Regions from separate parts of the Amycolatopsis keratiniphila genome, predicted to be linked through region 1. Evidence: predicted binding sites of a transcription regulator. Region 1 holds the regulator's gene; the other holds the start of a gene.

Region 1 (14,407 bases):
GCCTTCGCGCCCGACCCACACGAGCAGCCCCGCCGCCGCGAGCCCGCCCAGCCCGAAGCCCGCGGAGCGGACCATCGCGGCTTCGGCGAACGGCCGGTCCTTCGGTCCTTCTCCGGCGACGTCGGCGATGAGCGAGAACTGCGAGCTGTAGAACAGCTGCTGCCCGGCCGCGAGCATGACGGACGCCCCGACGACCCCGGCGAATCCTTCGGCCAGCAGGAAAGCGCTCACGCCGGCGGCCTGCAGGACGTGGGAACAGATCATCACCGTCCTCGGGCCGATCAGGTCGACGAGCCGTCCGGCGAACGCCGGGACGAGCAGGCCCGCCAGTGCACCGAGAGTGACCGCGCTCCCCGCCTGAGCGAGGGGAAGACCCACCACACGGATGACGAAGACCAGCCCGAGCGGGAGGAAAAGGCCCGAGCCGAAGTTGTCGATTCCCAAGGCGACCAGCAATGCGACCCGGTTACGCACTGATACGACGCTACCGGCGTCACGGCGCTACGAAAGGTCCGTTCAGTCAAGACCGGCGGGTAGCAACGGCCCCGGTCAGACGTCGCAGGTCCGCACGGACAGGGCGGCGCGGACATCGGCGTTCATCTCCGCCAGGCGCGTGGTCAGTTCGAGCACCTTTTCGTCGTCCCAGTCACCGAGCGCGCGCTCCATGAACTCCAGATAGCCGGCCCGCCGACGGCCCAGCTCCGCGCGCCCGCGTTCGGAGATGCTGATGATCGACGCGCGGCCGTCTTCGGGGGCGGGACGGCGGTCGACCATGCCCGCCGCGGACAGCTGGGAGATTTGACGACTTACGACCGAAAGGTCCACAAAGCGTCGTTTGGCCAATTCGGACGGTCGCGCCTCACCGTGCTTCGCCAGATCCGACAGCAGCATCGCGGCCGCCGGATGCAGCCCGGGGTCGTCCTGCCACGCCTGCATTATCCAGGCGTGCTGCAACTGGGAGGCGGCCTTCAGCTCACGCATCAGCTCGACCCTGGCGTCGTCCGCGGAGCTCATCGGTCCCTCCTGGCTACTTGTACAGTACAACTTTATTCGGCGACACTTGCGTAAGACAACTATTTACCTCGTGAGATCGCCCACTGCCGACCGGTTTCGAGTACACCCGTCCGGAGCAACGATGCGGGCAAAAGGTCTCTCGGCGGCTAGTCTCGCGAACGAGCCGGAATTCAGCCGACCGGCCCGACAGCCACTGACCGGAGAGGTGAATGATCCGTGAATTCTTCTCCAGTGGACCCTCGTTCGTGAACCTGGGGAACTGTCTTCCGGTATGCGCTTCCCGATCAGCGACTCCCAGCCCGTGACGGCCGACGCGGTCAGCCCGGTCCCGCGGTCTTCGGCGCCGCGTGAAGCCCCGCCCGCGGTCACCGCGATGGTGCGGCTCATCCGGGACACCTGGGCGAAGTCGGAACCCTTCATCCCGGAGATCTCCCAGTTCTTCTACGGGATGCTGTTCACCCTCGCGCCCGCCACCCGCGACTTCTTCCCGATCAACATGGAGGTCCAGCGCGGCAGGCTGGTCCGCGCGCTGGTCCACATCGTGCAGATGGTCGACCGGCCGGACGACCTCGTCCCGTTCCTGACCCAGCTCGGCCGCGACCACCGCAAGTTCGGCGTCATCCCGCGGCACTACGAGGCCGTCGGCACCGCGCTGCTCGCCTCGCTCAAGAACCACCTGGGTCCGGACTGGACACCCGAGGTCGAACGGGCCTGGGCGGAGGCCTTCACCATCGTCGCCCGCGCGATGCAGGAGGCCGCCGCGGCCGACGTCAACCCGGCGTCGTGGTCGGCGACCGTCCTCGAACACCGGCGGCTCACCTGGGATCTCGCCCTGGTCCGCGTCCAGCCCGAATTCCCGGTGCCGTACCAGCCCGGTCAGTACATGAGCGTCGAAGTACCGCAGCGGCCGAGGCTCTGGCGCTACCTTTCGCCGGCGAACGCGCCGCGCGAGGACGGCGGCATCGAGTTCCACGTGCGCGCGGTCGACGGCGGCTGGGTGTCGCGCGCCATCGTGAGCCACACGCAGCCCGGCGACGTCTGGCGGCTCGGGCCGCCGCTCGGCAGGCTTTCGGTCGACCGCACCGACGGCCGCGGTGTCCTGATGATCGCGGGCGGCACCGGTATCGCGCCGCTGCGCGCCATTCTGGACGACCTCGCGCAGTGGGGCGAGAACCCCAAGGTCCAGTTGTTCTACGGCGGACCGTCGCGTGAGGACCTTTACGACCTCGACGAGTTGCGTGCCCTCGCGGCCACGAACCCGTGGCTCACCGTGACCCCGGTGGTCGAGCGCGGTGAAGAAGCCCCCGGATGCGTCCAGGGCACGCTCGCGGAAGCCGTTACGCAGCAAGGATCCTGGCCGGGGCACCGGATCCTCGTCGCCGGTTCGCCCGCGATGATCCGGGCGACGGTGTCCCGGATGCTGGTCGCGGGCAGCGCGCTCGACCAGATCGCGTACGACCCCTTCACCATCGACTAGCGAATTCGATTCCACAATGGTGATCAGTCGCGGAGCGCATACCGTTACGTGACCCGGTAATCACGCAGAAAAACCCACCCGATCGGCGGATCACGCTTTCCCGCCGGCGTGGCGAAAACCACTGGTAAGCAAGGGAAAACAGCCCATGCTTGATCACCTTCACTGAGCGCCAGATGAGGTTGACGGCGCGTATATCGTTTGCTCCGATCGAGCGGGAAACAAACATTATCGGGTCCTTTCGCGACTTTCGGGCATACAGTCGGGAACCCTCGGGGGAACACGAGCACGATGACATCGGGTCTGGAGAATATGCCCGATCCAACTGGAGAAAATCGTTCACCCATGACTGCCGAAACAGTGAAATACGAGCATCCACCCGGTTCGTCCAGATCTTCACCGATCGCCGTCCCGCCTTTGATCGAGACGCCGACGGCGGACAAGTCCGTGCAGCTGGCCAAGCTCATCAGGACGAGTTTCGCCGCCGTCGAAACGAAGTCCGAGGAGTTGTCCCAATACTTCTACGGGGCGCTCTTCGCCGTTTCGCCCGACGCCAGGGCGCTGTTCCCGATCAACATGGCCACGCAGCGAAATCGTTTGCTGCGCGCCCTCGTCTACGTCGTGCAGATGGTGGACCGGCCCGACGAACTGGCCACGTTCCTCGGCCAGCTCGGCCGGGACCACCGGAAGTTCGACGTCCTCGGCCGCCATTACGACGCCGTCGGCGTCGCGCTGATCGCCGCGTTGAAGAGATTCTTGAAGGACGACTGGACTCCCGAGGTGGAGGACGCCTGGGTCACCGCGTACGGCGTCATTTCGAAGAGCATGCGCGAGGCGGCGGGCAAGGAGGTCGGGCCGGCGTGGTGGAAGGCGACCGTCATCGAACACCGCGTCGTGTCCCCCGACGTCGCCATCGTCAAGGTGCGCACCGATCAGCCGCTCCCGTACCGGGCCGGCGGCTACGTCAGCGTCGAGGTACCGCAGCGGCCGCGGATGTGGCGGTACTTCTCGCCCGCCACCGCTCCGCACGACGACGGGACGATGGAGTTCCACGTGCACGCCGTGCGCGGCGGCTGGGTCTCGCGCGCGATCGTCCACCACACCCGTTTCGGCGACGTCTGGCGCCTCGGCCCGTCGCTCGGCGCGCTTTCGGTGAATCACACGGAAAGCCGTCCACTGCTGATGATCGGCGGCGGCACCGGCGTCGCGCCGCTGCTCGCCCTGCTCGACGACATGTCGCGCTGGAAGAACAACCCGCCGGTGCACCTGTTCTTCGGCGGCCGCCGTCCGGAAGACCTCTACGCCCTCGACCAGCTCCGCGGGCTCGCCGTCACCTCCCCTTGGCTGACGGTGACACCGGTGACCGAGGAAGGCGCCATCCCCGGCGGCGACCGCGGCACGCTGGCCACGGCGGTCACCCAGCGCGGCGCCTGGAAGGAACGCGACGTGTACGTCGCCGGGTCGCCGTCGATGATCCGCGCGACCATCGCGAAACTGCTCGCCGCGGGCACGGACCTGGGGCGGATCAAGTACGACCCCTTCACCCTGGACTGAGCCGATGCTTCGTTCGTATTAGGCCGATCGGCTGTTCCACCTGGGCTCGACGCAGCAGTAGGTCAGTGAATCATTGACCACGGTCACCGGCGGATTTATGGTCTAGACCACATTGCTCCCCGTCGCGGGAACACCGTCGTTCCATCCCCAGGAGCCGGCATGACCGTCAAACGCAAGCTCGTGGCAGCCGCCGCCGGTGCGATCCTCGCCCCGATCGCCATCGTCGCCATCCCGCAAGTGGCCAGCGCCCACGGCTATGTGCTGTCCCCGCCCAGCCGCCAGGCGAACTGCGCCCAAGGCAAGGTTTCCGGCTGCGGTGCCATCGTCTACGAACCGCAGAGCGTCGAAGGCCCCAAGGGGCTCCGCAGCTGCAACGGCGGCCTTCCCGGATTCGCCGAGCTCAACGACGAGTCGAAGCCGTGGCCCGCCGCGTCGGTCGGCAACAGCGTGACCTTCAACTGGAAGTTCACCGCCTACCACCGGACCACGAACTACGAGTACTACATCGGCGGCACCAAGATCGCCGACATCAGCGGGAACAACTCCGCGCCGAAGGACCCGACGTCGCACACGGTGAGCCTGAACGGCTTCAGCGGCCGCCAGAAGGTGCTCGCCATCTGGAACATCGCGGACACGCCGATGGCCTTCTACAGCTGCATCGACCTGCAGATCGGCGGCGGCAACCCGCCCACGACCAGCAATCCGCCGACCACGAGCAACCCGCCCACGACGTCGAACCCGCCGACCAGCACCAGCAACCCGCCCACCGGCGGCACCTGGGCGGCCGGAACGTCCTACGCGGTCGGCAGCACGGTGACCTACGGCGGCGCGACCTACCGGTGCCAGATGGCGCATACCGCGATCCAGGGCTGGGAACCGCCGAACACGCCCGCCCTTTGGACGCGGCAGTGAAGCTGGCCCTCGTTCTCGTCGCCGGTCTCGTGGCCCTCGCGGGCTGCGGGGCCGGCGACGGCTCACCCACCAACGCCGGTGCCCCGATCTCCCCCGTCCCCCAGTCGGCCGGGGCGTCCGCGGAGTACAACGACGCCGACGTGATGTTCCTGCAGATGATGATCGCCCACAACAACCAGGGCGTGGAGATCGTCAAGCTGGTCAAGGCCAAGCAGGGGCAGAAGCAGGAGCTGACGAATCTCGCCGCCGCCATCGAGGCGACGCAGCAGACCGAGACCACGGACATGCGGAATTGGCTGAAGGCCTGGGGCAAACCCGAGACGGGCTCGGCGGATCCGCACGCGCATCACCACCACGGTGGCGACGGGCTCACCGACAAGGGACTTCTCGAAGCACTGTCCAAAAAGGATGGTTCGGAGTTCAGCCTCGACTTCGCGGACATCTTCGTGGCGCACCAGCACAACGGAGTGGCGCTGGCGAGGACCGAGCTGAAGGACGGGAAGAACCCCGAAGCGAAGGCGCTGGCCCAGCGGATCCAGGACTCGCGCACCGGCGAGGTCCAGCAGATCCGGTCCGTGGTGCCCGGCCAGTGACGCATTTAGTCCTCTAAATGCCGGGCTGACGCCCGGAGCATTTAGAGGACTAAGTGCGTTTTTTGGGCTTCCAGACCACGAGTGCCGTCTGCTGCCGCAGGGGAACGAGATCCTTGCGGTACGAGGCGTGCACGGCCGCGGCCGTCTGCTCGGCGGAGAGGTACGCCGCGGTGAGCTCCTCGGTCAGTTCGGCGATACGCGAGCGGAGCGCGTCGACCTGGTTCTCCAGCTCGATGATCCGCTTGATGCCCGCGAGGTTGACACCGTCCTCTTGGGACAGTCGCTGCACTTCGCGCAGCAACGCGATGTCCCGCATCGAGTAACGGCGTCCACCGCCGGAGGTCCGGCCCGGCGACACGAGACCCTGCCGGTCGTAGGACCGCAGGGTCTGCGCGTGCAGGCCGGAAAGCTGCGCCGCCACCGAAATGACGAACACCGGGGTGTCCTCGTCCGCACCGTGCGGCAGCCCGCCGAACATCGTGCTCACCTGCCTTCGAGAAGTTCGGTGATCTCCGGTCGCGGATCGTGGTCGGCCATGGCCTCCGCGTAAGCCTCCAGCGCCTCACGGGCCTTGTCGTCCAATTTGGCCGGGATGGCCGCCTGCAGGGTGACCAGCAGATCGCCCTGCGAGCCGTCACGTTTCGCGATTCCCTTGCCGCGCACACGAAGTACGCGACCGCTCGCCGTACCCTGCGGCACCTTCAGCGAGACCTTGCCCTCGAGCGTCGGCACGGTGATCGTGCCGCCGAGGGCCAGTTCCGCGAAGGACACCGGCACGGTGATCGTCAGGTCGAGGTCCTTGCGCCCGAACAACGCGTGCGGAGCGACGTGCACCCGGACGTACAGATCGCCCGGCTGCGCGCCGCCACGGCCCGGTTCGCCCTGGCCCGCCAGCCGGATCCGCTGGTCGTCGGCGACGCCCGGCGGGATCCGCACGGTCAGGGTGCGGGTGCGGGTGCTGATGCCCTCGCCCGCGCATTCCGGGCACGGGTCGTCGATGATCTTGCCGCGGCCGCGGCAGTCGCGGCACGGCTCGGAGAACGCGAACGCGCCCTGGCTGCGGCTGACCAGCCCGCTGCCCTGGCAGGTCGCACACGTCCTCGGAGAGGTTCCCGGCTTCGCGCCGTTGCCACCGCAGGTGGAACAGGTCGCCGGGCTCGACAGCCGCAGCGGCAGGGTCGCGCCCTTGACCGCCTCGGCGAAGTCGATCCGGACGTCGGTCTCCACGTCGGCACCGCGTTGCGGCCGGTTCGCCGTGGCACCGGCCGCGGCGCCGCGGCGGCCGAAGAGGCCGCCGAGGATGTCGCCGAGACCGCCGAAGCCGCCCTGCTGCTGACCCGCCTGGCCGAAGATGTCGCCGACGTCGAACCCGCCGCCGGCACCCCCGCCCGGGAAGCCGAAGCCACCGGGACCGCCGGAGCCGAAGAGGCGGCGAGCCTCGTCGTACTCCTTGCGCTTGGACGTGTCGGACAGCACGCCGTACGCCTCGGAGACCGCCTTGAACTTCTTCTCGGCCTCCGCGTTGCCCGCGTTGGCGTCGGGGTGGTTCTCCTTGGCCAGCTTGCGGTAGGCCTTCTTGATCTCGTCCGCGGTGGCGTCGGAGGAGACGCCCAGTTCACGGTAGAAGTCCTTACCGATCCATTCCCGTGCACTCACCGAACGTCTCCTCCTTTCACGCCGTATCGCCGATCAGCGGTTGTTCTCATCGAAAAGTTCGCCCTCGAGCGGCAGTTCGCCGCCCACCGGCGGGTCCACCGGGGCGCCACCCGGCTCGTGGTCGGTGACCCCGACCATCGCCGGACGCAGCACGCGCTCGCCGAAGCGGTAACCGCGGCGCATGACCATGGTGACCGTCGGCCCGGTGACGTCCGGAGACGTGCTGTGCTGCACCGCCTCGTGCACGCTCGGGTCGAAGGGCTCGCCCTCGGCGCCGAACGCTTCGAGGCCCGACCGCTGCAGGCTCCCGACCAGCTTCTCGCCGACCGCCTTGAAGGCACCGGTCAGATCGCCGTGCTGCTCCGCGCGCTCGAGGTCGTCGAGCAGCGGAAGCAGGTCGCCGACGACCGACGCCTTCGCGCCGACGACGACCTGCTCGCGGTCGCGGTCCACGCGCTTGCGGTAGTTGGCGTACTCCGCCTGGAGGCGCTGGAGGTCGGCGGTGCGTTCCGCCAGCTCCTTCTCCAGACCGGTGGCCACCGACACGGAGTCGTCCACAATGGACTCCCCGAGGCCGGGGCCCGCGTGTGCCGCGGGCTCCGGTTCGACGGTGTCTTCGGCCGGAGCGGCGTGCTTCGGACCATCCTGGGTTTCGGCGGCCGGGGCGGCCGAGCGGACCTCACCGGTCAGCGGGTCGATCCGCCTACGGTCCCGCACGACCACCGGTTCCTCCGGGCCCCGGCCCTCGGTTTCGTCGTAGCGTCCCGTCACTTCTTGTCCTTCTCGTCCTCTTCGACGATCTCGGCGTCGACGACGTCGTCCGCCTTGGCCTGCGAACCGGTGCCCGCGCCCGCCGCACCGGCGGCGCCTTCACCGGCGGCACCTTCGGCGCCCGGGGTGGCGTTGGCGTAGAGCGCGGTGCCCAGCTCCTGCGAAGCGGTGTTCAGCTTCTCGATGGACTCGCGGATCTTCGCCGAGTCGGTGCCCTTGAGCGCCTCGTTGGCCTCGTCGATCGCGGACTTCACCTTGCCCTTGAGCTCGTCGGGCAGCTTGTCCTCGTTGTCCTTGACGAACTTCTCGGTCTGGTAGACCAGCGTCTCCGCCTGGTTGCGGGTCTCCGCCTCCTCGCGGCGCTGCTTGTCCTCCTCGGCGTGCGCCTCGGCGTCCTTGACCATGCGCTCGATGTCGTCCTTCGGCAGCGCGGAGCCACCGGTGATCGTCATCGACTGCTCCTTGTTCGTGCCCAGGTCCTTCGCGAGGACGTGCACGATGCCGTTGGCGTCGATGTCGAAGGTGACCTCGATCTGCGGCACGCCACGCGGGGCGGGCGGGAGACCGGTCAGCTCGAACATGCCGAGCTTCTTGTTGTGCGCGGCGATCTCGCGCTCACCCTGGAACACCTGGATCTGCACCGACGGCTGGTTGTCGTCCGCGGTGGAGAAGATCTCCGAACGCTTGGTCGGGATCGTGGTGTTGCGCTCGATGAGCTTGGTGAACACGCCGCCCTTGGTCTCGATGCCCAGCGAAAGCGGGGTCACGTCGAGCAGCAGGACGTCCTTGACCTCGCCCTTGAGCACACCGGCCTGCAGCGCCGCGCCGACCGCGACGACCTCGTCCGGGTTCACGCCCTTGTTCGGCTCGCGGCCGCCGGTCAGCTCCTTGACCAGCTCGGACACGGCCGGCATACGGGTGGAACCACCCACGAGCACGACGTGGTCGATGTCGCCGACGGCGACACCCGCGTCACGGATGACGTTGTTGAACGGCTTGCGGGTGCGCTCGAGCAGGTCCGAGGTGATCTTCTGGAACTCGGCGCGGGAGAGCTGCTCGTCGAGGAACAGCGGGTTCTTGTCCGCGTCCACGGTGATGTACGGCAGGTTGATGCTGGCCGAGTTCGAGCTGGACAGCTCGATCTTCGCCTTCTCGGCGGCCTCACGGATGCGCTGGAGCGCCATCTTGTCCTTGGTGAGGTCGATGCCGTTGGACGACTTGAACTTGTCGACCAGCCAGGTGACGATCCGCTCGTCCCAGTCGTCACCGCCGAGGTGGTTGTCACCGGAGGTCGCGCGGACCTCGACGACACCCTCGCCGATCTCCAGGAGCGAGACGTCGAACGTACCGCCACCGAGGTCGAAGACCAGGATGGTCTGTTCCTTCTCGCCCTTGTCGAGGCCGTACGCCAGCGCCGCCGCGGTGGGCTCGTTGACGATGCGGAGCACGTTCAGGCCGGCGATCTGCCCGGCTTCCTTCGTGGCCTGCCGCTGCGCGTCCTCGAAGTACGCGGGGACGGTGATGACCGCGTCGGTGATGGTCTCGCCCAGGTACGCCTCGGCGTCGCGCTTGAGCTTCATCAGCACGCGGGCGCTGATCTCCTGCGAGGTGTAGGCCTTGCCGTCGATCTCGGTCTTCCAGTCGGTACCGATGTGCCGCTTGACCGACCGGATGGTCCGGTCGACGTTCGTCACGGCCTGGTTCTTCGCCGGCTGACCGGTCAGCACTTCGCCGTTCTTGGCGAAGGCGACGATGGACGGGGTGGTGCGTGAACCTTCCGAGTTGGCGATGACCGTCGGCTCGCCGCCCTCAAGGACAGCGACGACCGAGTTGGTCGTGCCGAGGTCGATGCCGACCGCTCGCGCCATGGTGTGATCCTCCTGCTAGTTCGTGACCTGCACGTTCTCACCCACCTTGAGTGGGCTCAACGCAAGTTGTATCGGGATGGCAGGGCTTCCGTCAAGCCGGACTTGAGTCACCCTCACTCAACCTTGTATCCGGCTCAACGTGCGGCGCGGCCGTCTTGTTCCCGGGCTACCGGCAGACCGTGCCCGGAGCCGGTGTGACGCCGCTCACCAGGTACTTCGTCTCTTCCGTGCGCACGCAGGCTGAGTTCAGCAGGCCCGTGTGCCCGTACCCGGCGTCGACGAGCAACGTCGAATTCTCGATGTTCCTCGCGAGCCCCTTCGCCCAAACGAGCGGCGTCGCCGGATCGTGTTCACCGCCGACCACGAGGATCGGCGCGGCGCCGGTCACCTTCTGCGGTCGCGGCAGGTAGGCGGACGGCACGGGCCAGCCCGCGCACCCGCTCGCCATGTCCCAGAACTCCGAGTACCGCCAGCCGTGCGGCGAGAGCGCCTTCACCAGTCCCTGCATCGCCCTCATGTCGGCGTAGGAGGTGAACGGCGAGCCGAAGTCGTGACAGCCGATCGAGCGGTACGCGCCGTAGGACGGGTCGAGCTGGGAGTACGGCAGCAACCCGTCCGCGTCACCCGCCGTCGCGGCGTCGATCGCCTTCGCCAGGCCGGGCCAGAACGCGGGCAGGATGAGATTGCCGTAGACCCCGGACGCCATCTCCTCGGCGGTCACGTTCCGCCCGAGCTGCTTCGACGGCACGCCACCGGGCGTCCGCATCAAGGCGTCGTAGGTGGCGAGGACGTCCTTGCCGCGAAGTACACAGTCGGCCGACGTCGTGCACCACTTCGCGAAGTCCTTGAGCGCGCCTTCGGTCGCGACGGCTTCTTCGAGGACCGCCTGCCTGGTCGGCCGCGAGTGGTCGACGGCGCCGTCGAGCACCATCGTCCGGATACGGTCCGGGTACTTCTCCGCGTAGACGGCGCCGAGTTCGGAACCGTAGGAGACGCCGAGCCAGTTCACCTTCGGCTCGCCGAGAGCGCCCCGGATCGCTTCGATGTCGTCCGCGGCGTGCCAAGTGTCCACAGAGGACAATGTGCGCCCGGTCCGCTTCAGGCATTCCTCGCCCGACGCGCGGTTGTGCGCGAGGAGCTTGTCGTAATCGGCGCGACTCCGCGGGAACCGGCTGACCGCCGGATCGTGCAGATCCGGCCCGCAGGTGATCGCGGGCGTGCTTTCGCCGACGCCGCGCGGATCGAATCCGATGACGTCGAACCGCTGCCGCACTTCGGCCATTTCCGGCTTGTCGAGCGCGAAACCGCGGCCGCCGTACTTGAGCACGGTGACCCCGGCGCCACCGGGACCACCCGGATTCGTCAGCAGCGAACCGATGCGGCGCGCGGGATCGGTCGCGGGCAGTTTCGCCAGCGCGATCGAAAAGCCACCGCTCACGCGGAGGTTCGCGCATTCCAGCGTCGGCGCGTGCTCGGTCGCGCACGGCTTCCAGTCGATCCCGGACGCGGCGGACGCCGGCGACGCGGTGAGCGGAAGCAGGGTCAGCGCGGCGACGGCGGCGACGGTTTTCATGCGGGCTTCACCGTGATCGAGCCGGTGCCGGACTGGAGGTCCAGGACGTTCGCCGAAGCCTGGTCCTGCCGGACTCCGCCGGTCTCGACCGTGCCGACCTCCGCCTTCGCGCGGACCTGGTACGCGCCGTCGGGAACGGTGACGACGACCTTGCCGACCTCCGCGTTCGCGGTGACCGCGCCCGGCTTCGCGAGCCCGATTTCGATGTCGCCGGTGCCGGTGCGCAGGTTGACCGGCCCGGACGTGCTCAGCACCTTCAAATCGCCGACGTCGCCCTTCAGGTCGACCGAGGCGGCGCGGGCGAGCGTGATCTTGCCGGTGCCGATGGACCCGGAGATCGCCAGTTCGCGCGGCACCACGACGTCGTAATCGACGCCGCACTGCTGGCAGCCGCCGAGGACCAGCGTGCCGTTCTCGACGCTGTGCGTCTTTCCGGGATTCTTGCCGGTGTACGTCACTTCGCGGCGCAGTGAGACGGGCGCGCCGTCCTCGACCCGGAGCGTGACCCCGCCGACCGGGACGTCCACCCGGATCGCGGTGATCTGCTCGGTGACGGGCGCGCCGTCGCTCAGTTTCTGCTGGAATTCCCCTGTGCAGCCGACGATCCCGAAGGCGGTCAGCGCGCCGAGAGCGAGCGCGCCGAGGACGCGCTTTTCTTTGTTCCCCATGAGAAAGTGTTCCCCCGATAAGTCCGTCAGGCCGCTTTGACCTGGACGCTTCCGCTGTCGGTGTTGAGATCGAGCTTGTGCTGTGCCGAACCGGACTGGTTCACGTCGATGTCGCGGTGCCCGCTGCCGGAACCACCGGTGACGTTGTACTCGCCGGGCGGGACGGTGACCTCGACCGAACCGCTGTCGGTCTGCGCGGTGACGTCGGCGCCCTTGAGCAGTTCGAGTTCGATGCGGCCGCTGTCGGTGCGGGCCTCGACGTTGCCGCCGAGCCGTTCCCCCTTGATGGCACCGGACGCCGCCTGCACGGTGACGGCCTGGCCGATGTTCGCCAGCTCGACGCGACCGGCGTCGGACCGCACCTTGACGGTGCCCGGCACGTCGGCGACGGACACGGCCCCGGAATCGACCATGACGTCCACAGTGGACACTCCAGCGACGTCGAGCGCCCCCGAGTTCAGCTTGCCCGAGACGGGGACACCGGCCGGGACCACCACGTCGTAGCCGACCTCGCAGGCGGTGCCGCACCCGGCCAGGATCAGCGTGTCGCCTTCGACGCGGAACGCGTCACCCGGCTTGTTCCAGCGGTACTGGAACTCCTGGTGGATCCGGACCGGCCCTTCGCCGGCGCGGATCTTGACCCGGCCCTCGTCGTTGTCGATCCGCACGCTGCGGATCGGCTGGGTCACCTCCGAGGTGGCCTCCGCGTCGGACGGCCACCACCAGCCGAGGCCGGTGAGAACACCGACGCCGATCAACGCGATGCCTCCGATCGCGAGGAGTGGGCGCGCCATGGTCTTGAGTCCCTCCAGAGCAGGTTTTCGTGTAGCTCGACGCTAAGGGCAGCGCGGCGGGTTGGACATAGGGGTAACCCCCGGATTCATCCCTGATCCCGCGCCAGGGCTCTCGGGGTCATAACCTGGCTCCGTCATCTGTTCGACGATCAGGAGGACGCATGCCGCAGGCACCCGATCCGTACGAATTCCTGCCCGATCTGCCTGCCTTCACCTTGAGCAGCACCGACATCGAGGAAGGCGGCTTCCTGCCGACGCCCCAGCTTTCCGGGATCTTCGGCGCGGGCGGCGAAGACCGTTCCCCGCAGCTGTCCTGGGAGGGTTTCCCCGCGGAGACCAAGAGTTTCGCGGTCACCTGCTACGACCCCGACGCCCCGACGGCGAGCGGGTTCTGGCACTGGGCGGTGTTCAACATCCCCGCGTCGGTGACCGCGCTGGCCGCGAACGCCGGCGACGAGGCGGGCTCCGGTCTGCCGGAGGGCGCTGTCACCCTGAAGGGGGACGGTGGCGTGAAGCAGTTCCTCGGAGCCGCCCCGCCGCCCGGACACGGGCCGCACCGGTACATCTTCACGGTGCACGCCGTCGACGTCGAAAAGCTGGACGTCGGCGAGGACGCGACGCCGGCTTTCCTCGGCTTCAACCTCTTCGGCCACGCGATCGCCCGGGCGTCGCTGACGGCCCTGCACGAGAACAAGGGCTGAAGGACGCTTTCCCCGCATGGCACGCGGTGAAGGACGCCTTCACCACGTCTCATGCGGGGAAGGTCCCCTTCAGACCTGCCCGTTCGCCCGGCCCCGCTCCATGTACTGCCCCTCGGGCGGGTCGCCGAAGCCGAACTGCCGGTACAGCCCGTGCGCGTCGGCGGTGTGCAGCATCCACCGGAACTCCGCGCCCGGCCCGTTGTCGATCATCTCCCGGACCAGTTCCTTGCCGAGCCCCGCGCCGCGTGCCTCGTCGACGACGAAGACGTCCGCGAGATACGCGCTGCCGATGGTGTCGGAGAACGCCCTCGCGAAGCCGACCAGACGACCGCTCGAAGCCTCGTACGCGCCCACGACGCGCCAAGCGTTCTTGAAGACCTTCTCGACCTGCTCGCGGTCTCGCCACTTGCCCCAGTAGACGCCGGTGGACAGGTGCTTCCACACCACGTCGAGGTCCACCCGTGCCGGGTCGTCATCCAGTTCGTACGCGCCGACGATCCTCATGAGCCGAACGCTACCCAGCAGGTCAACGAGGTTTCAGCAGATAGTCCACCACCGGCCGCAGCTCCTCCGCGGACGGCGGCTCGTCGTCGATGAGGCCCTGGATCAGCAGGCCGTCGATCCCGGCGAGGAACACCCGGAACGCGACCTCGTCGTCGTGCCGGACCATCGAGGTGAGCACGTCCAGCCAGCGCCGGGCGGCGGGCCGCAGCTCGGGTTTGCGCGCGGCCAGCAGGTACAGCTCGTACTCCGCCATCGTCCGCCCGCGGCGCGGGCCCAGCGCCTCCGCGAGCAGCCCGGCGACCTCTTCCGCGCCGCGACTGCCACG
Region 2 (14,407 bases), 860 kb from region 1:
TGGGCCAGTTCCAGCTTGTCGAAGAGGGCGTTCACGTGCTTCTCGACAGCGCTCAGCGAGATGAACAACGACTCGGCGATCCCGGGGTTCGTGTGGCCTTGCGCCATTTTCTCCAGCACTTCACGTTCGCGGACGGTCAGCTTCGCGAGCGGATCGGTGTGCGTGGTCCGCGCGAGCAACCGCCGCACCACCTCCGGATCGAACGCCGCACCGCCCGCGGCCACCCGGTCGAGCGCGTCCAGGAATTCGCCCACCTGGGCGACCCTGTCCTTCAGGAGATAGCCGACGCGTTCGCCGTCGCCGGTGATCAGCTCGGCGGCGTAGCGCTTCTCGACGTACTGCGAGAGCACCAGCACCCCGATCTCCGGCCAGCGTTTCCGGATCTCGAGCGCCGCGCGAAGCCCCTCGTCGGTGTGGGTCGGCGGCATCCGGACGTCCGTGACGATCACGTCCGGCCGGTAGGCGGCCGTCGTCGAGAGGAGCGCTTCACCGTCGCCGACCGACGCCACGACCTCGTGTCCCTCTTCGACCAGCAGCCGGACCAGCCCTTCGCGCAGGAGGGTCGAGTCCTCCGCGAGGATCACTCGCACGGCAGCACCGCGGTCACCACGGTCGGGCCGCCGAGCGGACTGTCCACTGTGAACCGTCCGTCCGCCGCCGCGACGCGCATCGCGAGGCCGGAAAGCCCGCCGCCCGACTCACGTGCCCCGCCCGCGCCGTCATCGGTGATCCGTACCCGCACCCTGTCCCCGTCCCGCTCCACGTCGATGTCGATCCGCGTCGCCGCGGCGTGTTTGATCGTATTGGTGACCGCCTCCGAAGCGACGAAGTAGACGACGGTCTCGATCGCCGCCGGTGGCCGTTCCGGCAGGTCGACCCGTAGGTGGACCGGGATGCCCGAGCGTTCCGCGAGCGCCTCCAACGCGGGATGCAGCCCGTCCGCGTCCAGCGCGATCGGATACACCCGCCAGGAGACCTCACGCAGATCCACGAGTGCCCGCTGTGATTCCTCGTGCGCTTGCCGGAGCAGTTCCGAAGCGCGCTCCGGGTCGGTCGCGCGACGGGCCCGGCCGAGCAGCATCCCGAGCGCGACGAGCCGCTGCTGTACGCCGTCGTGCAGGTCACGTTCGATCCGGCGGCGCTCACCGTTGACCGCCTCGACCACTTCCGCCCGGCTGGTCGTGAGTTCGGAGAGCCGCCGGCGCAACTGTTCGCTTTTGCTGGGACCGAAAAAGCGCTTCGCCAGCCTGGCGTCCAGCGTCGCGGCTCCGATCAGCCCTTGCAAGGAAAGGAAAACAAGCAATCCGCCGAAGAGGACGGTGGTGACCGGGTCGTACCAGTCGGCCGGTGCTCCTCCGCCGGGCGACTGACCCTCGAAGAGCTGAGCGGCGATGATCACCGCGGATCCGGCGCCCAGCAGGATCAGGATGAAGATCGCGGCGCAGAGCAGCCCGATGACGGACCGGGGGACGAGATAGGCCATCGCACGGCGATCGGTGTAGTTCGTGGCGTTCTCTTCGCCGAAGTATTTCTCCAGTCGTCGCCGTTCCACTTCGGACAGTACGCGCGCACCGGCGAAGACCGGCTGCCGCAGCGCGGGAACCGCGAGCGCGAGCGTGCCGAAGAGCACGTAGAAGGCCTCCGCGGCAGCGGTCATGGCGCCGATCGCCAGGCCGAGTGTGCCGCGGAGTGCTTTGCGCAGATAGCGGCGCATCGCTGCCGGAATAGGCATAACGCCAGGTTAGCGGGGTAGCCGGAGATCGGTACTGCGGTTTACCGCAGTGATTTGTGCCGCTTCACCACAGTGTGCGGAACCCGGGCGATTCGTACGTTCGTTGACATCCGCAGACGACCACGAAAGGCCGCCATGAACCTCCTCCTCGCCCAATCCGCCAGTGAACCGATGGGAGGACTCGCCGGCTGGGCGGTGTCACTGATGGACGCGCTGGGTGGTCCGGGCGCCGCGATCATCGTCGGCCTGGACAACCTGTTCCCGCCGATCCCCAGCGAACTGGTGCTCCCACTCGCCGGGTTCTCCGCCAGCCAGGGCACGTTCACACTGGTGGAGGCGGTGGTGTGGACGACGTTCGGCTCGGTGGCGGGCGCGATCATCGTGTACTACCTCGGCCTGCTGCTGGGCCGCGACCGCACACGCCGCTGGATGGCGAAGATCCCGCTGGTCAAGACGTCCGACTTCGACAAGACCGAAGCCTGGTTCCGGAAACACGGCTCCAAGGCGGTGTTCTTCGGCAGGATGGTGCCGATCTTCCGCAGCCTCATCTCCCTGCCCGCCGGGATCGAACGCATGCCGTTCTGGCGGTTCCTAGTCCTGACCACGCTGGGCAGCTTGATCTGGAACACGGGCTTCGTCCTGGCCGGCTACGGTCTGGGGGAGAGCTGGCATCTGGTGGAGGAATACGCCGGGTTCTTCCAGTACTTCGTGATCGCCGCCGTCGCGGTCGCCCTGATCCTCTTCGTGGTGAGCCGTGTCCGCGAGAAGTCCCGTATCGACGCCTGAGCCGTGCGGGGCGCCTGGATCGGGCGCCCCGCACGCCGGTATCAGGCCCGGAAGGGGCCGGTCACCTCGTAGGTGATCCCGCCCGAGGACGAACCGGAGGTGCCACGCTGGGAAGAGAAGTACAGCCGGTTGCCCGCCGGGGTGAAGGCGGGGCCGCAGATCTCCGACGAGCTCTGGCCGTTGATCCGCAGGAAGGGAGCCACGATGTCGTTCGGCGTGATGATGCAGATCTCCATGTTGCCGCCGTCTTCGGCGACGTACAGGTCACCCGACGAGGTCCCGGTGACGTTGTCGACGCCGGTCAGCGGGGCCGAGCCGGGGCTTACCAGCGAGTCGTCGTAGGCCAGCTCGTAGGTGTTGTTGGTCAGGTTCAGCTGCCAGACGCGGTTGTCACCCTTGGTGGTGAACCACGCGGTGTCGTTGGCGTAGTGCAGTCCTTCGCCGCCGTTGAACCGCTTCGCGCCGGAGACCTGGTTGCGGGTGGCGGTGGGGGAGCCGTCGGGGTCGGGAACGTTCGCCCAGGTGAAGCTGCCCGAGGTCGCCGTGCCCGCCTTGAGCACCTGCAACGTCCCGGCGGAGAGGTTGCCCCAGGTGGTCGGGACGAAGCGGTAGAAGCAGCCGTCCGAGGTGTCTTCGGTCAGGTAGACGACCTTGCGCACCGGGTCGGCCGCCGCGGCCTCGTGCTTGAACTTCCCCATCGCGGGCCGCTGGACGGCGGCCGTGGCCGGGCCGTTCGGCTGGCATTCGTAGACGAACCCGAGGTCGATCTCTTCACAGGAAAGCCAGGTGTTCCACGGAGTCTTGCCGCCCGCACAGTTCTGGCGGGTGTTCGCCAGGATGCGATGGGCGCCGGTGATGTTTCCGCTAGCGTCGAATTTGACCGCGCTCGCGCCGCCGCCGGGGGTGATCTCCGAATTCGACACGTAGATCCAGCCGCTGCCGTCGGCGAACACCGCGCCGCCGTCCGGGGCGCTGTGCCAGGTGTAACCGGTGCTCGCGACCTGCTGGCCGGACCTCGCGATGACACGGCTGGTGAATCCCGCCGGCAGCTGGATCCCGTTCGCGTCGGCCGCCTGGAGCGCGCCGTAGGGGCTGGGTCCGTTCTGGGCGGGCGCGGCGAGAGCCGCTCCCGAGAGCCTGTTTCCGAACGCCGTGACACCGGCGCCGACCACGGCCGCGCGCAGGAAATTCCGTCGCTTCACTCGTGCCTCCGAGACATCCGCTGATGTGGTGGTGCGGGATGGAGCGGGTCGGAGAGTACGGGCGGAACGGGACATCCAGGTGAATTCGCGGCGTATTCACCGCGAGGAGGGAACTTTCGTAGGGAACCTTCGTGCAGCACTATTTCTTTCGCTTTGCGAAGGCCCGGCGCTTCGGCCCCGCCGCGCTGTGCGGCGATTTCCAGCGCGACGAGTATCCGGTCGAGTGGTGCGCAACCCCCATTGCGGTGGTGGCGACGTCCGATCAGGTGACGCCAGTCGGCGAGATATTCGTCGACCCCGAGCTCGCCGGGGACCGTCCGGAGCAGTGCGCGCAACAGGATTCGCATCTGGTTTTCGTTGCCGGGCAAGGTGTTCCGGGCCAAGAGGTCGGCCAAGGTGCTGCGGGACCAGCCGGTCGCGGCGGCCAGCGCGCGGATGCTGAGGCCGCTTCGGTCGCGGAGTTCGCGCAGTCGCGCCATGAACTCCGCTTCCGTGTTCATCGGGATGCCTTGGCGGGCGCGGGTTGGCGGAGAACGGCGCCGAACAGGGCGATGGCGATCCCCGCGGCGATCGTGGCGCTGGTGCCGGCGAAGGTCAGCGCCGCGGTGAATCCGGTGAGAATGCTGAGACAGACGATCTGACCGGCCGAAACGCACCTGCGCCTCGGCCGCAACGGGGAAAGAATTCCTTGACTCATGACCTTGCCCTCTCAAGGATCACGCACCCCGGCTGGGTGGCACGCAATCTACGTTATCAAAACGTGATAGGGAGTTTAAGGCGAGTCAATGTCCGGGTTCGTCCGGATCCGGGAAGCCGAAAGCCCCGGACCCACGATGGGATCCGGGGCTTCGGCCTCGCGCCGTTACGCCGCTTGGGCGACCGGAGCCGTCGCCGGGGCCAGCGCGATGTCCAGCACGTCGCGGACGTTCGCCACGGCGTGGACGTCCAGCTGTGCCAGCACTTCGGCCGGGACGTCGTCCAGATCGGGCTCGTTGCGCTGCGGGATGATCACCGTCTTCATCCCGGCCCGGTGCGCGGCCAGCAGCTTCTGCTTGACCCCGCCGATCGGCAGCACACGCCCGGTCAGCGACACCTCACCGGTCATCGCGACGTCCGACTTCACGACCCGGCCCGAAAGCAGGGACGCCAGCGCGGTCGTCATCGTGATGCCGGCGCTCGGCCCGTCCTTCGGCACCGCGCCCGCGGGGACGTGCACGTGGATGCCGCGGTCCTTCAGATCGCCGACCGGGAGTTCCAGCTCCGCGCCGTGCGAACGCAGGTACGACAACGCGATCTGCACCGACTCCTTCATCACTTCGCCCAGCTGGCCGGTTAGCTGAAGCCCGGTGGAGCCGGACTCCGGATCCGCCAGCGACGCCTCGATGTAGAGGACGTCACCGCCGGCGCCGGTCACCGCCAGCCCGGTGGCCACGCCCGGGGTCGACGTGCGCTGGGTCGACGCGGGCAGCGAAGACTCCGGCAGGTGCCGGGGACGGCCGAGGTAGGTCTCCAGCCCGTCGGCGTCGATCGTCAGCGGCAGCGCGACCTCGTCCAGCGCGACCTTGGTGGCCACCTTCCGCAGCACCTTCGCGATGGTCCGGTTCGCGTTGCGCACCCCGGCCTCTCGCGTGTATTCGGCGGCGATGCGGCTGAAGGCGCCGTCGGTCAGCGTGACGTCGTCCTTGCCGAGACCGGCGCGCTCCAGCTCACGGGGAAGCAGGTGGTCGCGGGCGATGGTGACCTTCTCGTGCTCGGTGTAGCCGTCGAGGGTGACCAGCTCCATCCGGTCCAGCAGCGGGCCGGGGATGGTTTCGAGCGCGTTCGCCGTCGCGAGGAACACGACGTCGGACAGGTCCAGCTCGACTTCGAGGTAGTGGTCGCGGAACGTGTGGTTCTGCTCCGGGTCCAGCACCTCCAGCAGCGCGGCCGTCGGGTCGCCCCGGTAGTCGGCGCCGACCTTGTCGATCTCGTCGAGCAGCACGACCGGGTTCATCGAACCCGCTTCCTTGATGGCGCGGACGATCCGGCCGGGCAGCGCGCCGACGTACGTGCGGCGGTGACCGCGGATCTCCGCCTCGTCACGGATGCCGCCGAGCGCGACGCGGACGAACTTGCGGCCCATCGCCTTCGCCACGGACTCGCCGAGCGACGTCTTGCCGACCCCGGGAGGACCGGCGAGCGCCAGCACCGCGCCCGAACGACGGCCGCCGACCGGGCCGAGACCCGACTCCGCGCGACGCTTGCGCACGGCCAGATACTCGATGATGCGTTCCTTCACGTCTTCGAGGCCGGCGTGGTCCGCGTCGAGGATGTCGCGCGCCGCGGCGATGTCGTGGACGTCGGTGGTGCGCTCGTTCCACGGCAGTTCGAGGACCGTGTCCAGCCACGTGCGGATCCAGCCGCCCTCGGGGGACTGGTCGGAGGTGCGCTCCAGTTTGTCCACTTCGGACAGTGCGGCCTTCTTGACCGCGTCCGGCAGCTCGGCGGCCTCGACGCGGGCGCGGTAGTCGTCGTCGTTGGCCGTGCCGTCGAGCTCGCCCAGCTCCTTACGGATCGCTTCGAGCTGGCGGCGCAGCAGGAACTCCTTCTGCTGCTTCTCCATGCCCTCCTGGACGTCCTTGCGGATGGTGTCGGTGACCTCGAGCTCGGCCAGCTGCTCGCGGCTCCATTCGAGGGCCTTCTCCAGCCGGGCCGAAACGTCGAGCGCGGTGAGCAGTTCGAGTTTCTGCTCGGTGCTCAGGTACGACGAGTTGCCCGCGAGGTCGGCGAGCGCGGACGGGTCCTCGACCTCCTGGACGGCGTCGATCATCTGCCAGCCGCCACGCTGCTGGAGGATCGCGAGGACGACGCTCTTGTACTCGGACGCGAGCCTCGCGGAGTTGTCGTCGGTGGTCTCGGTCGCGACCTCGGCGTGGACCCAGCGGGCGGCGCCGGGGCCGTCGGCGATGCGGCCGACGACGGCGCGCCGGGTGCCGCGCAACAGCACCGCGGTCTTGCCGCCGGGCACGCGCCCGATGCGCTCGACGGTCGCGATGGTGCCGAGCTCGGCGTATTCGCCGTGGACGCGGGGGACGATCAGCACCTCGGCCTTGGTGGCGGCGCTGGACCGGATCCCCGGGAAGGAAGCCTGGGCAGGCGTGTTGGCCTGGGCGGACTCCACCGCGGCGCGCGTCTCCGGGTCGGCGAGGTCGAGCGGGACGATCATGCCCGGCAGCACGACGTCGTCATCGAGCGGGAGGACGGGCAGGAGGCGGTTGTCGGTCATCTGTGCACTCCTCGGTTAGTTGAGTCTGCCTAGCTCAACTCTCCGATCGACCCGTTTGTTTCCTCTGCGCGTTCGCCGTCAGCGATCACCCATTCCTCCGACCTCTGCCGGGAACGCGTCGCCTTTAGCCCGCTAAACGCGACGCGAACCGGCGAAAGGTCGGATGTCAGGGGTGGACGGCGACACCGCACCAAGCGAACGGCCGGGCGCCTTCCTCGTCCCGCCGCAGCTCCCGCACGGGCCGCCAGTCGGGCAGGTGGACGACGCCGGGCTCCAGCAACGGCCAGTCCCCGAAGAGCGGCTCGATCTCTTCGCGGTCCCGCATCCACACCGGATTGCTCGTCTTCCGGTACTGCTCGACCATCCAGTGCAGCCCGTCGGCGTCCACGCCGGTCTGGCCGCCGAAGCTCATGTGCGACAGCCCCAGCCAGCTGCCCGGCGCGAGCGCGTTCCGGTACGTCGCGACCAGCGCGGGCGGATCGTCGTGCGGGCCGGCGAAATGCAGGACGGCCATCATCATCAGGCACACCGGCCGGTCGAAATCGATCAGCCGCAGCGTCTCCGGATGCCGCAGGACATCCTTCGGCCGCCGCATGTCGGCCTGGACGATCCCCGCCCAGTCGGTCGCCTCGTGGCGTTCGAGGATCAGCTCCGCGTGCGCCACCGCCACCGGCTCGTAGTCGACGTACACGACCTTCGCCGTATCGCCCGGCTCCAGTTCCTCCTGCACGATCTCGTGCACGTTCCCGGCTGTCGGGACACCGGAACCCAGATCGATGAACTGCCGGATCCCCGCGTCGAGCGCCGCGCGCACGACGCGGTTCATGAACTCGCGGTTGTGCCGCGCGCCCGGTTTGACCCAGCGCCACTGCTTTTCCAGCGCGCGGGCGAACTCGCGGTCTACCGCCCAGTTGTGGGTCCCCCCGAGGAACCAGTCGTAGATCCTCGCCGCGGACGGCTTTTCGGTGTCGACCCCGGTAGGCGCCACCGGGGCCGTGTCATCGTCCCTCGTCACGTAAACGAGCCTATCCGGATCATGGGACCGCCGGTCGCCGCTGCCAGTACGTCCAGAGCGGCCGGTAGCCCTGCGCGTACCAGAACGGCGTCGAGCGCGGGTTGGCCAGCGCGTGGTGCAGCAGCACGGCGTCGGTGCCGCATTCGTCGAAGACCTGGTGCGCGTGCGCGGCGAGCGCCGTCCCCACGCCGCTCGACCGCGCCTGTTCCGCTACCGCCAACGAAGACAGGTAGCCGACCTTCTCGGCCGCGACCCGGCCGCGGATCCACGCCGTGTCGCCGGGGAACTGCACTCGCACCATGCCCAGCGGACGGCCGTACAGCTCGGCGATCCACAACGTCGGATTTTCCCGGCCCAACTGTTTCGACAGGTCCGCCGTGATCGTTTCCTCCGCGCCCTCGCGCAAAGTGACAGAACCGAACTGCGCGTCATAACGCTGCAATTCCAGTTCGAGTCCGACGGCGGTTTCGAGATCATCCGCTTCGGCGGGCCGGATGTGCACGCCGGGAGTGGCGGGCGGCCCGGTCACGGCGAGCCGGTCGGCCGGGCGGACCGCGATCACCAGCACCGGCGCGAAGCCGCGGCGCAGCAATTCGGCCGAGCCGGGGGAGTCCCGGCTGGGCCGCACCACGGTCGCCGACGTCTCGACATCCCCAGGTGGGGCCACTGTCTTCAGATGTTCATCCCATCGGGTGAGTAATGCGTCGAGGGCCGCTTCCGGGCGGGGACCGGTCAGGCGGGCTTCGAGGCGATGTTCGACGAGGGCCCGCCACGGAGAGTCAACAGAATCAGGACCCGCCTCGGTCCGTACCGACAATCCGGCGGCGGCCGAGTCGCCTGCCGTCGCGGAGAGTGACACGGAGCCCTCGACAGGCTCCAGTGCAGGCATTTCGGGGAGCAGGGCGTCCACGGTGGCGAGCCGCTCGGCATGCCCGGCGGCGATGGCGTGGCTATTCATAGGGCTATTCAAGCCCCTACTGACGGGTCCGCCGGGAACTTCACGAGATTGGCCGGAGCGTGGCGCCAGGTGACTTCCGGTAGTCGGAAGGAACGCGAATAACGCTCCCATTTCACCCCTTGGTCCACGCAGGTCAGCGCGACGCGCCCATTGTTAACCCTGGGGTGATCTCATACTGTCTCGAATGGGACTTGGGTACGCCCTCCGGGGTACTGTATTGCCCTCGTCCCCGAGGTCGCGGTAGGACAAGACCGGTTGGGCAGCCGGGAAGGAAGGTCGGATGCCGGACACGAACGGCAGGCCCGGGAGCGCCGCACAGGCGGCTGCGGGCAAGGGAGGCGCCGTTACGGAGGCTCGTACCGACGAGCGACGGTTCCGCGTCTACACCTTCGCGGTACTCACCATGGGCATCGCCGCCGCGGCCGCGGTCAGCCTCTGGCTGGACTTCGAGGCCTCGGACGATCTGCTGTGGATCGGGCCGATCCTCGCCCTCGCGTTCCTGCTCGCCGAACAGCTCGGCATCAACGTCGACGTCCGCAGCGGCATCTCGTGGACGATCTCGTTCACCGAGATCCCGCTGGTCATCGGATTCTTCGTCGCTCCCTTCGAAGTCGTGCTCGCCGCGCATCTCGCGGCGGGGATCGGAACACTGCTGGCCCGCAAGGTCGCCGGCCGCGTGCTCTACAACGCCGGCGCGTTCCTGCTGGAGATCACCGGCGCGTTCGCCGTGGCAGGACTGGTGAAACAGGCCTCCGGCGCCCACGACATGACCTGGATCGCCGCGCTGGCCGGGACTTTGACCGCGCCGCTGGTCAGCACGCTGCTCGCGCTCGCCGCCGTCCGCGTGTTGCGCCGCCGCATGCGGGTCAGCACCGCGATCCGCCTGACCGGCCGCATCCTCGTCGTCGGCTTCGTCAACGCTTCGGTCGGCCTTTCCGGATATTTGGTCATTTCCGGGACACCGAAGGCCTGGCCGCTCGTGCTCGCCGTCTTCCTCGGCCTCACCGCGCTGTACTGGGCGTACTCCGACCTGCTGCGCGAGCAGCGCGACATGGAAGCGCTGTCCGACGTCAGCCTGATGGTCGCGCGGTCCGGTCAGCAGGCCGCCGCACGGCCCGCCGGGCGCGCGGACGAACTCGTCGGCGGCGTGGACGTCCGCGAATGGGCGACCATCGCCGAACGCATCAAGGACCAGCTCGCCGCCGGTCGCGTCGTGCTGAGGCTTCGGCTGGAGCCGAAGGACACCATGCGGATGGTCGTCGCGGGCGACGAACTGCCGCCCGTCGACCCGGCCGCCGACGATCCGCTGCTGCGCCTGCCCGGCGCGCACGTCCGCCATTTCCGGATCACCGAAGCCAATCCCGACGTCCGCTCCGCGTTGCTCGACCGCGGCGCGCAGGAGGCGCTGGTCGTCCCGCTGCGCAGCGCGAACCAGCTCCTCGGCGTCGTCGAAGCGCACGACCGGCTGAGCCGCTGGCGTGGGTTCGGCAAATACGACGTCCAGTTGCTCGGCACGATGGCCAGCCACCTTGCGACGTCGCTGGACAACCGGCGCCTGCTCGCGACCCTGCGCCACGACGCGTACCACGACCCGCTGACCGGCCTACTCAACCGGCCGGGCTTCCGCCAGGTCGCCAAGGAACCGTTGCGGGAACAGGTCGACGCGGTCGTGCTCCGCGTCGATCTGGACGTCTTCTCCACCGTCAGCGACGCCCTCGGCTACGTCTGGGCGGACCGGATGGTCATCGCCGCGGGCCGCCGGATCCGCGACGCTCTCGGCCCCGACGTCCCGCTCGCCAGGCTCGAAGGCGCGTCCTTCGCGGCGCTCCTCGTCGGCTGCGCGCCGGAACGCGCCCAGGCCGCCGCGGAGCTGCTTCGCGCGGAACTCGTCGCCCCGTACCCGGTGGACCGGCTCTCCGTCGAAGCCAACGCGATGATCGGCTACGCCACTTCGTCGGCGGAGGACGACGATCAGGTCGACGTCGACGGGCTCCTGCAGCGCGCCGACGTCGCCGTCCGCGCGACCAAGGGCGGCGAAGAGGTCCGCGGCTACATGGCCAGCATGGGCCAGATCTTCATGCGCCGGTTCCAGATGGTCACGCAGTTCCGGCAGTCGCTCGAAGAAGGCCAGCTGAGCGTCCACTACCAGCCGAAGATCACCTTGCCGAACCGGCAGATCCAAGGCGTCGAGGCGCTCGTCCGCTGGGTGCACCCGGAGTTCGGCAGGCTCGGCCCGGACGAGTTCGTCCCGGCGATCGAAGCCGCCGGCCTCATCGGTGTCCTGACGTCGTTCGTGCTCGAAGAGTCGTTGAAGCGCGTGCGCAAGTGGCTCGACGAGGGCCTGCGCATCTCCGCCGCGGTGAACCTGTCCGTGCGGAACCTGGCCGACGAGGACTTCCCGACGAAGGTCGCCCGCGAACTCGACCGCTTCGGCATCCCGCCCGAGCTGCTCACCTTCGAGCTGACCGAGTCCGGTGTGATGTCCGACCCGCAGAAGGCGCTGCCGATCCTGCGGGAGCTGCACTCGCTGGGCATCGTGCTCGCCGTCGACGACTTCGGCACCGGCTACTCGTCGCTGGCGTACCTGCGGCAGCTCCCGGTCGACCAGGTCAAGATCGACAAGAGCTTCGTCCTCGGCATGGGCACCGACCTCGGCGACCTCGCGGTCGTGCGCTCCATCGTCGAGCTGGGCCACTCGCTCGGCCTCACGGTCGTGGCGGAGGGCGTCGAGGAGGACGTCGCGCGGGATCAGCTCGAAGCGATGGGCTGTGACGTCGCGCAGGGCTACCTCATCTCGCGGCCGCTGCCCGAGGATCGCCTCGAGGCGTGGCTCCAGGCTCGGACGGCGCGTTCGCCCGGACGCCACTCCGAGACCGTCCTGACCCTGCTGACCTGAGGTTTCGCGGTAACGTACCCCCCTGTTCCACCCCCTCGCGGGGACTTGCTAATCTTTCCAAGTCCTCGCGAGAGGCAAGGCCCCTTTAGCTCAGTCGGCAGAGCGTTTCCATGGTAAGGAAAAGGTCTACGGTTCGATTCCGTAAAGGGGCTCAGAACCTCAGCCGCGTCACGCAAGCGTGTCGCGGCCAGGTTCATGTAAGGCGGTGTAGCTCAGCTGGCAGAGCAAGCGGCTCATAATCGCTGTGTCGCCGGTTCAAGTCCGGCCACCGCTACGCGGTAATCCTGGGTATCCCAGGCCTAGTAGAGAAGGAAATGCTGTGGCTGCCACTGACGTGCGACCGAAGATCACGCTCGCGTGTGAGGAGTGCAAGCACCGCAACTACATCACCAAGAAGAACCGGCGCAACAACCCGGATCGCCTGGAGATGAAGAAGTTCTGCCCGAACTGCGGTACGCACCGGACTCACAAAGAGACCCGCTGAGCGTCTAGCGGTTCTACCTGTCTTACCCGAAGCCGCCCTGGTCACCAGGGCGGCTTCGGGTATTTTTCGGGTTCGGTAGCCTGCTCGGGTGGCCTTGGACCAGTCGTTCACCGGGCGGGTGTACCCGCCGACCAGTACCTATGAAGTGAGTCGCGAGAAGATCCGGGAGTTCGCCGACGCGCTCGGCGACGCGAACCCGCTCTACCGCGACCCCGAAGCGGCGAATGCGGCCGGCTACCCCGACGTCATCGCGCCGCCGACGTTCCTGACGATCATCAATCTCGCCTCGATCAACGCGATCGTGTCGGACCCCGAGCTGGGGCTCGACTACTCGCGGATGGTCCACGGCGATCAGCGGTTCACCTACACGCGGCCGGTGCACGCGGGTGACGTCCTGTCGCTCACCACGCATATCGACAACATCATGGCCCGCGCCGGGAACGACTTCATCAACCTGCGCGCCGAGATCTCCGGCGCCGACGGCGGCCTGATCGCCACCACGAACGCCCAGCTCGTGGTCCGAGGGGAGGACGCGTGAGCACGTTCACCGTCGGGGAAGAACTGACGCCGCTGACCATCGACGTCACCCGTGACCAGCTGGTGCGCTACGCGGGCGCGTCGCTGGACTTCAACCCCATCCACTGGAACGAGGCCTTCGCCAAGGAGGTCGGCCTTCCCGACGTCATCGCGCACGGGATGCTGACCATGGCGCTCGGGGCGCGGCTCGTCACCGACTGGCTCGGCGACCCCGGCCGCCTCGTCGACTACTTCGCGCGCTTCACGCGTCCCGTGGTCGTGCCGAACGAGGGCGCGGCGACGATCGAGTTCACCGGGAAGGTCGCCGTGGTCAATGACGACGGCACCGCCCGCGTCGACATCACCGCCAAGTTCGAGGGCAAGGCCGTCCTGGGCAAGGCGCAGGCGGTCGTCCGCAACTGACGTCCGGGGGAGCAAGGGACCTTTGCTACCACTCGCTTAGCGTGCCTAAGTAAGTGGTAGCAAAGGTCCCTTGCTCTACGCGAGCTTGAGCAGCTTCTCGAGGACCTCCGCCATTCCTTGCGCACCCCGTGCGTTCGGGTGCAGGGGCGCCGCGGGCACCGACGGAGTGGGGCCTTCGACCCAGCGCCGGTTCGCGGCACTGCACATGTCCCGCCCCTTGCTCGCGGTCGACATGTCGGCGAAGCCCGCTTCGTGCGCCTTCGCCGTGTCCTGCAATGCCGTGTTCAGTCGTTTCAGCGAGTCGCGGAAGTAGGCCACGTCCCCCGCGCCGACCGGCAGGACGGGCCAGCAGCCGGCGTCGTCGTCCGGAAGCACTGTCGGGTACCCCACGACCACGACGCGCGCCGAAGCGGCCTTCGCGCGGATCTGGTCCAGGATTCCGCCGAGCCGGTCCGCCGCGGCGGTGATCCGTTCGGCGAGCTGGTCGCGTCCGCCCGCGGTCAGCTGGGTCTTACAGGGCGAAGCGGTCTGCACCTGCGTCGCGCACTGGCTCGCGAAGCCGGCGAAGCCCACGTCGTTGCCGCCGATACCGACGGTCACCAGCGTCGTGTCGCCGTCGACGGCGTCGAGCTGGGGAGCGTTCGTGCCGTCACGGGTCTTCTGCTCGCCGGTGAGGTGCTCGGTCGTGGCGCCGCCGCAGCTGACGTCGACGAACTCGGCCGGACGCAGCTTGGCGGCGAGCAGGCTCGGGTAGTTGTTGTCCGAGCGATCGCAGCCCGCCGGCGCGCCCACGGGCCGCCCGGTGCCCGGCGAGGCCGTGTAGGAGTCACCCAGCGCCACGTACCGGCCCGTGCCGTCCGAAGTGGTGACGCCCGCCGGTGTCACCGCCGTTCCACGCTCCCAAAGGTGGTAAGCGATCCCCAGGACGGACAGCACGATCACCAGGAAGAGGCAGCCGCCGCCCGTTCTTCGCTGCGTCACCCGTTCGTTGTACGCGACCTGGGTCACGTTTGTCATCGGTCCGACCGTCGGTGAACTGGACGTGAACGGGTGATCTCCGGTTGCCTGAGACGTGGATCACGTTCAGGGTGGTGCCCGTACCTGCCCCGAGGAAAGGCGAAGACCGTGAG

The links. The regulator HspR, encoded in region 1, represses chaperone genes until heat shock. The targets are predictions, from matches to a motif close to ANNTTGAGTNNNNNNNACTCAANNT.
Region 2: a site for HspR is predicted at 7,002-7,026, ahead of lon (endopeptidase La). Genes of this name have one in related genera too.

The regions. Positions count from the first base shown of each region.
Region 1 covers NC_021252.1:8,708,902-8,723,308, forward strand. Annotated here, with positions in the region: gene AORI_RS80500 (MFS transporter) at 1-474, opposite strand, end outside; gene AORI_RS80505 (MarR family winged helix-turn-helix transcriptional regulator) at 550-1,014, opposite strand; gene AORI_RS80510 (globin domain-containing protein) at 1,286-2,491, shown strand; gene AORI_RS80515 (globin domain-containing protein) at 2,834-4,042, shown strand; gene AORI_RS80520 (lytic polysaccharide monooxygenase) at 4,202-4,954, shown strand; gene AORI_RS80525 (DUF305 domain-containing protein) at 4,951-5,547, shown strand; gene AORI_RS80530 (heat shock protein transcriptional repressor HspR) at 5,597-6,025, opposite strand; gene dnaJ (molecular chaperone DnaJ) at 6,031-7,203, opposite strand; gene grpE (nucleotide exchange factor GrpE) at 7,237-7,974, opposite strand; gene dnaK (molecular chaperone DnaK) at 7,971-9,842, opposite strand; gene AORI_RS80550 (alpha/beta hydrolase) at 10,009-11,415, opposite strand; gene AORI_RS80555 (DUF4097 family beta strand repeat-containing protein) at 11,412-12,083, opposite strand; gene AORI_RS80560 (DUF4097 family beta strand repeat-containing protein) at 12,110-12,877, opposite strand; gene AORI_RS80565 (YbhB/YbcL family Raf kinase inhibitor-like protein) at 13,039-13,578, shown strand; gene AORI_RS80570 (GNAT family N-acetyltransferase) at 13,648-14,082, opposite strand; gene AORI_RS80575 (TetR/AcrR family transcriptional regulator) at 14,105-14,407, opposite strand, start outside.
Region 2 covers NC_021252.1:620,265-634,671, forward strand. Annotated here, with positions in the region: gene AORI_RS44000 (response regulator) at 1-590, opposite strand, end outside; gene AORI_RS44005 (sensor histidine kinase) at 581-1,714, opposite strand; gene AORI_RS44010 (DedA family protein) at 1,868-2,518, shown strand; gene AORI_RS44015 (alkaline phosphatase PhoX) at 2,560-3,720, opposite strand; gene AORI_RS84735 (helix-turn-helix domain-containing protein) at 3,717-4,220, opposite strand; gene AORI_RS84740 (hypothetical protein) at 4,217-4,417, opposite strand; gene lon (endopeptidase La) at 4,583-6,985, opposite strand; gene AORI_RS44030 (SAM-dependent methyltransferase) at 7,152-8,000, opposite strand; gene AORI_RS44035 (GNAT family N-acetyltransferase) at 8,020-8,958, opposite strand; gene AORI_RS44040 (putative bifunctional diguanylate cyclase/phosphodiesterase) at 9,239-11,854, shown strand; tRNA gene AORI_RS44045 (tRNA-Thr) at 11,934-12,006, shown strand; tRNA gene AORI_RS44050 (tRNA-Met) at 12,056-12,128, shown strand; gene rpmG (50S ribosomal protein L33) at 12,174-12,338, shown strand; gene AORI_RS44060 (MaoC family dehydratase N-terminal domain-containing protein) at 12,427-12,876, shown strand; gene AORI_RS44065 (MaoC family dehydratase) at 12,873-13,277, shown strand; gene AORI_RS44070 (SGNH/GDSL hydrolase family protein) at 13,353-14,285, opposite strand; gene AORI_RS44075 (hypothetical protein) at 14,403-14,407, shown strand, end outside.